Regions from separate parts of the Corynebacterium sp. 335C genome, predicted to be linked through region 1. Evidence: predicted binding sites of a transcription regulator. Region 1 holds the regulator's gene; each other region holds the start of a gene.
What was found. Region 1 encodes LexA, which represses DNA repair genes until DNA is damaged. Its sites were predicted from a motif close to CGAACANNTGTTCG; they were not measured.
Positions count from the first base shown of each region.

Region 2: QQS41_RS09025 (SAV_6107 family HEPN domain-containing protein) is a predicted target of LexA. The motif match lies at 1,352-1,365, and genes of this name have one in related genera.
Region 3: QQS41_RS05465 (HNH endonuclease signature motif containing protein) is a predicted target of LexA. The motif match lies at 1,874-1,887, and genes of this name have one in related genera.

Region 1 is NZ_JASTTB010000001.1:330,719-333,989, forward strand. Features, by position in the region: gene nrdR (transcriptional regulator NrdR) at 1-32, opposite strand, end outside; gene QQS41_RS01455 (hypothetical protein) at 61-252, opposite strand; gene lexA (transcriptional repressor LexA) at 838-1,587, shown strand; gene ptsP (phosphoenolpyruvate--protein phosphotransferase) at 1,661-3,271, opposite strand, start outside.
Region 2 is NZ_JASTTB010000002.1:466,755-470,025, forward strand. Features, by position in the region: gene QQS41_RS09015 (methylenetetrahydrofolate reductase) at 1-535, shown strand, start outside; gene QQS41_RS09020 (GNAT family N-acetyltransferase) at 576-1,208, opposite strand; gene QQS41_RS09025 (SAV_6107 family HEPN domain-containing protein) at 1,415-1,867, shown strand; gene QQS41_RS09030 (DUF3040 domain-containing protein) at 2,066-2,491, shown strand; gene mraZ (division/cell wall cluster transcriptional repressor MraZ) at 3,207-3,271, shown strand, end outside.
Region 3 is NZ_JASTTB010000001.1:1,265,178-1,268,448, reverse strand. Features, by position in the region: gene QQS41_RS05475 (glycosyltransferase family 4 protein) at 1-1,042, shown strand, start outside; gene QQS41_RS05470 (demethylmenaquinone methyltransferase) at 1,064-1,753, shown strand; gene QQS41_RS05465 (HNH endonuclease signature motif containing protein) at 1,925-3,271, shown strand, end outside.

The DNA.
Region 1 (3,271 bases):
GTCCGGTCGTGGTGGCAGAAGGGGCAGTGCACGGAACCGAGACTACCGCCCCCGCGGGGCCTAGCCCGCGGCCGGGGCGACGACGGCGGCGGCCGGCACGGCCTCCACCGACAGCGCCGGCTCCTCCCCGCCCGCGGCCCACACGAGGCCGAGGCCGCAGAAGACGCCGATGCCCGCGGCCGCGGCGACGGAGCGGAGGGAGCGGCGGATGCCCGCGACGGGGCGGGCCGCCGCCGGCATGCCCGCGGACACGCGCAGCGCCGGGCGGGGCGCCGCGCCACGGCCGGCGATCGGGCGGCCGGCGGGGCGCTCCGCCGGACGGACGGAGCGTCGGGGCGCGTTCGAACGGATGGACGCGTCGCCCGCCCTCGCCCCGGGCGGCCTGGTGGAGGTTCCGGCGCGCCCGCGGGCGCGGTCGGCCCGTCGAACGTCCCGTCGAACGCGGGCCGACGGGGCATCCCCGTTCGAACGGGTTCCCGCGGTACGGTGGGAGTAGGCGGGGACGTGTCCCGCGGGCGCGTCGAGGCGCGTCGCGATGGCGCGGACCGCGCCGTCGTTCCAGGTGGACGAGGTGGGCCGTGCGCCGTTCACGGTCGAGGTCATGATGGTCTCCTTCATGGTCGCCGCCGCCGCATCCCGGGCGTCCCCTGACCGGGATTCGAACGAACGGCTGTTCGAACGTCGTTGCTACGTTCGATTTATAGCACCCCGCCCCGACATCGTCCATATGTTCGGGGGGATTTTTTCGAACGGATGTACCCATCTTCGAACGGGGATGCGGTACAGTCTCACGGGAGAGCCGACGAGACGAGACCCGGAAGGCGCGAGACGACGACCATGGCACCGAAGAAGAAGGGCGGCCGCGAGCAGCTCACCGAGCGGCAGCGGAAGATCCTGGAGTTCATCCGCAATTCCGTGATGCTGCGCGGCTACGCCCCGAGCATCCGGGAGATCGGCGACGCCGTGGAGCTGAGCTCCACCTCGTCGGTCGCCTACCAGCTCAAGGTCCTGGAGACGAAGGGCTACCTGCGGCGCGACCCGCACAAGCCGCGCGCGGTCGACGTCCGCGCGCTGCAGAACGGGCCGGAGGGCCAGGCGGAAGCGCAGGACGCGAAGGCCGCGCCCGCCCCGGCGCCGGCGGCCGATGAGGCGCCGGAGCCGGTGCCCGCGACGGTGACGCCGCTGCGCGACGACGTGCTGCCGCCGACCTACGTCCCGCTCGTCGGGGCCGTCGCGGCCGGCTCCCCCATCACCGCGGAGCAGGACGTGCAGGACACGTTCGCCATGCCGCCGGAGCTGCTGGGCCCAGGCGACGAGTTCTTCATGCTGCGCGTCCAGGGCGATTCGATGGAGGACGCGGGCATGTTCGACGGCGACTTCGTCGTCGTCCGCGCGCAGGAGACCGCGGAGCGCGGCGACATCGTCGTCGCCATGCCGGACGGGCTGGAGAGCGAGGCGACGGTGAAGGAGTGGGCCCCGGACAGCACCGGCAACTACCTGCTCCCCCACAACAGCGCCTACGAGCCGATCCCGGCCGACGACGCGATCATCCTGGGGCGCGTCGTCACGCTCCTGCGCCGCTACTGACGCACCGTGCACCGCGGGCCCCGGCCCTCCCCGTCGGGAGGGCCGGGGCCCGTCGTCGTGCGCGGTGCCGGCGTCAGAGGCCCAGCGCCTCGCGCGCGGCGGCGCGGGCGCCGTCGGCCTCCGGGGCGTCGAGGGCGGCGCGGGCGGCGGCCCGGCACTGCTCCAGCGTCACCTCCGCCAGCTGCGCGCCGACGCCCGGCAGGGCGGTCGACGCGGCCGACAGCGAGGACACGCCCATGCCGACCAGGACGCAGGCCAGGACCGGATCGGCGGCGGCCTCGCCGCACACGCCCACCGGCGTTCCCGCGTCCTTGCCGGACAGGCAGGTCATGTCGATGAGCCGGAGCACCGCCGGCTGCCACGGGTCGGTGAGGTACGCCAGGTGCGGCGACAGGCGGTCGGCGGCCATCGCGTACTGCGTGAGGTCGTTGGTGCCGATGGAGACGAAGTCCAGCTCCTTCATCAGCTCGTGGCTCATCAACGCCGCCGCGGGCACCTCGATCATCGCGCCCGGGGTGAGGCCCCGCTCCCGGCACAGGCCCGCGAACCAGCGCGCCTCCTCCAGCGTCGCGACCATCGGCGCCATGACCCACGTCGGGGCGTCGTCGCCGCGCCCGGCGGCCTCGTCGGCCTCGGCGATGGCGGTGAGCTGCCGCTCCATCAGGCCCGCCGCGGAGCGGGAGATGCGCAGGCCGCGCACGCCGAGCGCCGGGTTCTCCTCCGACTCGAGGTTCGCGAACGCCAGCGGCTTGTCGGAGCCCGCGTCCAGGGTGCGCACCACGACCTTCTTCCCGGGGAAGGTGCGCAGGACCTTCGCGTAGAGCTCCGCCTGCGCCTTGACGGTCGGCTCCGCGGCCGCGGACAGGAAGCTCAGCTCCGTGCGGAACAGGCCCACGCCCTCGGCCACGCCGCCCTCGGCGGCGACGCGGGCGGCGTTGCCGTCGCCGACGTTGGCGAGCAGCTGCACGCGGTGGCCGTCGGCGGTGGCGGCGGGGCCGCGCCAGGCGGCGATGCGCTTGGCCGCCTCCTCGGCCTCCGCTACGCGGGCGGCGGCCTCCGCCTCGTCCGGGGCGACCTCCACGACGCCGAGGGCGCCGTCGACCAGCACCCGCTCGCCCACCGGCACCTCCCGCAGCGCGGGACCGACGGCGACGATGCACGGCACCCCCAGCTGGCGGGCGATGATCGCGGTGTGCGACGTCGGCCCGCCGAGCACCGTCACCAGGGCCACGAAGACCGACGGGTCGAGCGTCGCCGTGTCGGCCGGGGCGAGATCGTCGGCAAGCAGAACCGAGGGAACGGTCGCGCCCGGCAGCCCCGGCTCCTCCAGGCCCCGCAGCTCCGCGAGCACGCGGTCGCGGATGTCCTCCAGGTCGGTCAACCGCTCCGCCATCACGCCGCCGGCGGCGCGGAACATGTCGGTGAACTTCTCGATGGCGCGGACGACGGCGACCTCCGCCGTCGCCAGGTTCTTCATCTCCTTGACCGCCGCGCGGTGCCATCCGCGGTCCAGCGTCAGCTTCGACGTCGCCAGCAGCACCTCGGCGGCGTTGCCCTCGACCTCGCCGGCGCGCGTCGCCAGGCGCTCCGACACCGCCGCGGCCGCGCCGCGGAAGCGCTCCACCTCCGCGTCCACGGCGTCGGAGGCGATCCGGTCGCCGTCGTCCGGCAGCTCCGGGCGGGG
Region 2 (3,271 bases), on a different contig from region 1:
GGAGGAGGAGTTCGCGGGCTTCGAGATCGGCATCGCGTCGTTCCCGGAGGGCCACTTTCGCGCCGGCGGGCTGGACAACGACACGGCGCGGACGCTGGAGAAGCTCCGCTCGGGCGCCGAGTACTCCATCACGCAGATGTTCTTCGACGTCGACCACTACCTGCGGCTGCGCGACCGCCTCGCCGCCGCGGACCCGGAGCACGGCGCGAAGCCCGTCATCCCGGGCCTGATGCCCATCACGTCGCTGCGGTCGGTGCGCCGCCAGGTGGAGCTGTCCGGCGCGAAGCTGCCGACGGCGCTGGAGGATCGGCTGCTCGCCGCGGCCGCCGGCGACGAGGAGGGCAACCGCGACGAGATCCGCAAGGTCGGCATCGAGGTCACGACGGAGATGGCGGAGCGGCTCATCGCCGAGGGCGTGCCGGGCCTGCACTTCATGACCATGAACTTCGCCCGCGCCACGCAGGAGGTCCTGCACAACCTGGGCATGGCCCCGGCGTGGGGCGGCGGCAGCTCGATGCTGCGCGGCGGGTTCTAGCCGGCGGGACCCGTCGCAAAGCCCCGCGCCGCGAGGGGCCCTACGCGTCGCCCGCGTTGCGACGGGACCTGCGCGGCGCCAGCGGCAGCGGCGCGCCGAGGATGGCGAACGGCCGGGCGTCGCCGGGGAACAGGAAATCCCGCAGCACGTCGCCGAAGCCCAGCCGGCGGTAGAGCCGCCACGCGCGGTTGGCCTCCTCCGGCACCTCGGGCGTCGACAGCAGCACGAGTCGCTCGCGGCGGCCGTCCAGCAGCGTGCGCAGCAGCTCCTCGCCGAGGCCCGCGCCCTGGTGGCCGGGGGCGACGTGGATCTCGGCGAGCTCGACGTAGTCCGACAGCGTCGCGTGGATCTCCCGCAGCGGGCGGCGGCGCGCGGCCATCCCGCCGCGGACCTGCCGCGACCACCACTGCGTCGGCCCGCCGGTGTGGCAGAACGCGACGCCGGCCAGCGGGTTGCGCGGGTCCTCCAGCGCCTCCTCCGGCGGGGCGGACCCGTCGTGGGCGAGGATGCACGCCGCCGCCCAGCCCGGCTGCGTCATCTGCAGCAGCCAGGCGCGCACCCGTCCGGGCGCCAGCGCGGGGTCGTAGCCCATGGCGTCGATGTAGAGGTCGACGGTCTCCGTGCACCGGGCGCGGAACGTCGCCGGGGTCATGGGCATCACGGTGTACTGCACGCGGCCAGTCAACCACGCCGGGGGCGGGCCGCGCGGGGGTTCGGCGGCTCCGGTGCGCGCGAGGGGGTCGGGGGGAGGGGCGGGTGCGTTGCGACGGGACCCCGCCGCGGCCGGGGCCGGGGGAGGGGGCGGGGGCTTTCGAACGAACGTGTGTTCGAATATTATCGGGGTCATGTCGGGCCGCCCCCTACCCTCCCGGTCAGGACATGGGCGGAGACGACGGAGAGGAGCGCGCCATGATCATCGACTTCGAACGCAGGGCCGCGTCGCTGGTGGCGCCGGCGGACGTCGCCGTCGGGGCGCTGGGGTACCTCGAGCGGGCGGACGAGCTGCTGCGCCGCGCGCTCGCCGCGCCGCCGGAGGAGGCGATGGAGCTGACGTACCAGGCCGCGCTGCGCGTCGCCGGCGCGGTGCTGGAGCAGCATCCGGGCCGCCGCCGCACCGCGGACCGCAGCGCCTGGGACCGCGTCCGGCGCCATGCCCCCGCGTACGCGGGCGACGCGGACGCCATTTCGGCGTTCTCCCGCCGGCGCGAGCGGGTGCGCCTCGGCCTCGACGACGCGCCGCCGGCGGCCGAGGTCGCACACCTGCGGGACCTGGTGACGGGCTTCCGGGACCGCGTCGAATCCGACTTCGGGGTCCTCGGCGCCGCCGCCTGACGCCGCCGGTCCGCGGGGCTCCCGGAACGTCCGGCCGCTTCCGGCATGTACGGGGCGGGGCATGCGTCCGGGCGCGTACACTGGCACGTGATGAGCCGCGCGCCCACGCCCCGCGCGGACGGGGCGGAACAATGCGGGCCCGTCGCCCGTTGAACCCCGTAGCACCCGCACGCACGCGACCGACCAGCGGAGGAACCCATGGCCCTGTCCGAACAGGAACAGAGGATGCTCGACGAGATCGAGTCGGCCCTCTATGCGGAGGACCCGAAGTTCGGCTCCGCGATGTCCGCCCGCGCCTTCGGCGACGGCGGCGGCTCGCCCCGCGGCTTCAGCATCCGCACCACGGCGCTGCTGGTCCTCGGCCTCGTGCTGCTCATCGGCGGCATGGTCCTGTCCCTGCAGAGCCTCTGGTTCATCGCACTGTCCGTCGTCGGCTTCCTCGTGATGTTCGGCGCCGGCGTGTGGGCGATGACCGGCTCCGGCGACGGCGCCGCCCGCCGCCCGGGCCGCGCCGTCCGCCGCCCGGGCTCCGCCCGCGCGGGCCGCACCGGCCGTTCCGGCCGCGGGGGCAACGGCGGTGGAGGCATGGAGGAGCGCTTCCGCAACCGCTTCGGCCAGATGTAGCCCGCCGGCGCGCGGCGCACCGCCGCCCGCGCCGCACCCGGACGTGACGCGCCCGGCCCCGCATCGGGGCCGGGCGCGTCGCCGTGTCCGGGGTCGCCCGCGTCGTCGTCCGCGTCCCCGCCGCGCCGCCGGGCCTCCGTGCGCGCCTCCGCCGCACTCCCCGTCGCGTCCCGCCCCGGGTGCTCCGCCGCGTCGCGCCTCCGCCGCGCACCCCGCAACGTCCCGCCCCGGCCGCCCCACTTCGCCCCACCCCGCGCGCCCCACTTCGCCCCACCCGGCTCCGCGGGTGTCGTGGCGGCCGGTCGCTTGTCTTCGATCCTGCCCTCGGTGGCGCAACGTGTGTGGCTTGTGATGAAATAGGGGCGCATGTGAAAGTTGTGGCGCCCGCCGCGCGGCTGTGGCGGCGCGTCTGCTGTGGTGTGCATCACCTTGAGTCGGCGGGCGAATGGTTGCCGGAACGCCGGTTCCGGCCTGCTTTTCGCGTGTCGCGGAAGAATTCCCCACCTGTATATCCGCAGGTGGGGCGCCTTGCGATCCATCAATGTGGGCGAATTTCCCGTGTTGGGATGTTGTGGGTGGGGCAAAGTGGGGTACTGTGGGCCGTGATGTCGGAGAGGTCGACCGGCATCGCAGGACCGAAACAGCCATAACCGAACAATCCACGTGAGGCCCGACGGGGCCTTCCGGACGACGGGGAAAGGAGCCGGAGACGCGCATGTTCCTCGGCACCTACACCCCGAAGCTCGATGACAAGGGTCGTCTGACCCTTCCGGCGAAGTT
Region 3 (3,271 bases), 930 kb from region 1:
CGACGCGCTGGTCATCGCCCCCGGCGCGCGGACGCACCAGGACGAGGTGGAGTCGTACCGCGGCTTCCGCATCGCCCGCGTCCCCACCGTGATGGTCCCGTTCATCGACTCCCTGCCCATCGGCGTCCCCAACTCGACGCTGGCGGTGGAGCTGCGCCGCTTCGGCCCCGACGTCGTCCACCTCGCCTCCCCGTTCGTGCTCGGCGCCGCCGGGGCGTTCACCGCCCGCGCGCTCGGCATCCCGGCGGTGGCGGTGTACCAGACGGACGTCGCGGGCTTCGCGAACAACTACCGGCTGAAGGGCCTCGGCTCCGCGGCGTGGGGCTGGACCCGCGTCATCCACAACTCCTGCGCCCGCACCCTCGCCCCGTCGACGTCGACCATCCGCGACCTGATGGCCCACGGCATCCGGGACATCCACCGCTGGGGCCGCGGCGTCGACGGCGTCCGCTTCCACCCGTCCAAGCGGTCCGAGGCGCTGCGCCGCATGTGGAACCCCGACGGCCGGCCCATCGTCGGCTACGTCGGCCGCCTCGCCGCGGAGAAGTCGGTGCAGCGGCTGGCGGAGGTCGCGGAGGACGGCCGCTGGCAGGTCGTCGTCGTGGGCGACGGCCCGGAGCGGAAGGACCTCGCCGCGGCGATGCCGTCGGCGGTGTTCACCGGGCAGCTCGGCGGCGACGAGCTGGCGCGCGCCTACGCCTCCCTCGACCTGTTCGTCCACACCGGCGAGTACGAGACGTTCTGCCAGGCGGTGCAGGAGGCCCACGCCTCCGGCGTCCCCGCCATCGCCCCCGACGCGGGCGGCCCGCGCGACCTCATCCACGCCGGCGTCGACGGGGAGCTGCTGCCGGTCGACGGCTTCGCGGCCGCCCTGCCCGCCGCCGTCGCCCGCTGGACCGGCAACGTCGCCGGCCCGGAGCTGCGCGACGCGTGCCGCGCGTCCGTCGAGGGCCGCACGTGGGCGTCGCTGTGCGACGACCTGCTGGGCCACTACGCCGCCGTCGCCGGGCTCGGGGCGGCCCGCGCGAACCTCGCCGCCTGATGCTCCGGTAGCCTTCCCGGTGTGGCGAAGGCAGATCTTGAGAAGAAGCCGTTCGAGGTCGCGTCGATGTTCGACGCGGTCGGCAAGCGGTACGACATCACCAACACCGTGATGACGGGCGGCCTGGACGCCTACTGGCGCCGCCGCATCACCCGCCGGCTCGACCCGTGGCCGGGGGAGCTGGTCCTCGATCTCGCCGCCGGCACCGCGATTTCCACGGAGGCGCTCGCCGCCGACGGAGCCTGGTGCGTGGCCTGCGACTTCTCCCGCGGCATGCTGAAGGCGGGCGCGCACCGCGACGTGCCGAAGGTCTGCGGCGACGGCATGAACCTGCCGTTCGCCGACGGGGTGTTCGACGCGGTCACCATCACGTGGGGCCTGCGCAACATCCACGATCCGGAGCAGGGCCTGCGGGAGATGGCGCGCGTGACCAAGCCGGGCGGCCGCCTCACCGTCGCCGAGTTCTCCACCCCCGTCGTGCCGGTCGCGGCGACGGTCTACAAGGAGTACATCATGGCCGCGCTGCCGGCCATCGCCCGCGCCGTGTCGTCCAACCCGGACGCCTACGTCTACCTGGCCGAATCCATCCGCGCGTGGCCGGACCAGGAGGAGCTGGCGCGGATGATCAACCGCTCCGGCTGGGAGGACTGCGGCTGGCAGAACCTCACCTTCGGCATCGCCGCGATGCACTCGGCGGTGAAGCCGGGCTAGCCCCGCCGTCGCCCGCGTCGTCCGCGCCGCGCCCCGCCCGGGGTGCGGCGCTTCCGCGGTTTTCGGGGCCTTTCGCGGATTGCTCCGGATTGCCCCGGGTTGCCCCTTGCGCCGCCTGTTCGAACACGTGTACGATGAGGGCAATGGCAATCGACATCGGGGGATGAGGCCATGAGCGGGGAATTCGGCGGGGACGGCAACGGCGCGGACGACGGTGGCGGCCGCGGGGATGGCGGCGCACCGCCGGGCGGGGACCGTCGGAAAGCGCAATCCGCGGAGGACCGGCTGCCGCGCTTCCGCAACGAGCGGGCGGAGGATCCGCACTGCGCCGTCGCGATGGCGCGCAACCGGGCGGAGGCGGAGCTCGCGCGGCTGGCGCGGCCCGACCCGGACGCTGACGTCGAGCATCATCTGGCGCGCCTGTCGGTGCGCCTGGGCGTGCCGCGGGGCGCGGCGATGGGCTACGTCCTCGCCGGGGAGGCGCTCGGGCGGATGCCCGCGTTCGCGACATCGTGTGCTGAGCGTGGCCACGTCCCGCAGTGGCACCTGCGCGTCGTGGGGGAGTGCGTCGCGGCGGTGGCCGACGAGCACATGCCGCTGGTGGAGGAGGCGCTCCTCGAGTTCCTCCGCCCCGTGCGGGAGGGGCAGCCGCTGCCGGGGCCGCGGACGCTGCGGCGGCACCTGATGGACGTCATCGACGCCCTCGACCCGCTCGCCGCGCCGGCGGACGACGAGGACATGCCGCCGCGCGAGGAGCCGCGGCAGGAGTCGGTCGACTTCGACGAGCGCGCCGACGACGTCCACACCGTCGCCGCCGGCCTGCGCCCCGACCGGATGCTGGAGTTCCGGATGATCCTCGACGCCCTCTGCGCGGAGCTCGGTTGTTCCCGCGCGGAGGGGCTGATGGCGATGGCGCACCGCGTCGCCCGCGTCGACGTCACCCTGAACCTCCACCTCGCCGCCGACGACCCGGACGCCCGCGCGTGGCTGCCGGGCGTCGGCTGGCTGGGGCGGACGGCGACGGAGGAGTGGCTGGCGCGGGCGACGCACCTGCGGTTCTCCGCGGATTCGCGTGCCGACGGGTACCGCCCCACCGACTCCCAGCGAGCCCGCGTGGAGGGCGTCGACGGTACGTGCCGCTTCCCGGGCTGCGACGCCCCGGCGCACCGGTGCGACGTCGACCACGTGAAGCCCTACGACCACGACGACCCCGCGGCGGGCGGCCCGACCGACACCGGGAACCTGCACCTGCTGTGCCGGCGCCACCACAACCTCAAGACCGCCCGGCTGTGGGACGTCACCCGGCACCCGGGCGGGGAGGAGACGTGGACGAGCGTCGACGGGGAGAGCCTGACGACGTTCCCCTCGGGCGCGCTCGCCGGGCACGGCCGGGAGACGTTCGCCGACCACCTCGTCCGCCGCGCCGCCACCGTGCGGCTGCGCAACCTCCGCCGCCTCGGCGTCGCCGACGAGGACGAGCTCGCCCGCCGGCTGGCGGAACAGCAGGAGCAGGCGGAG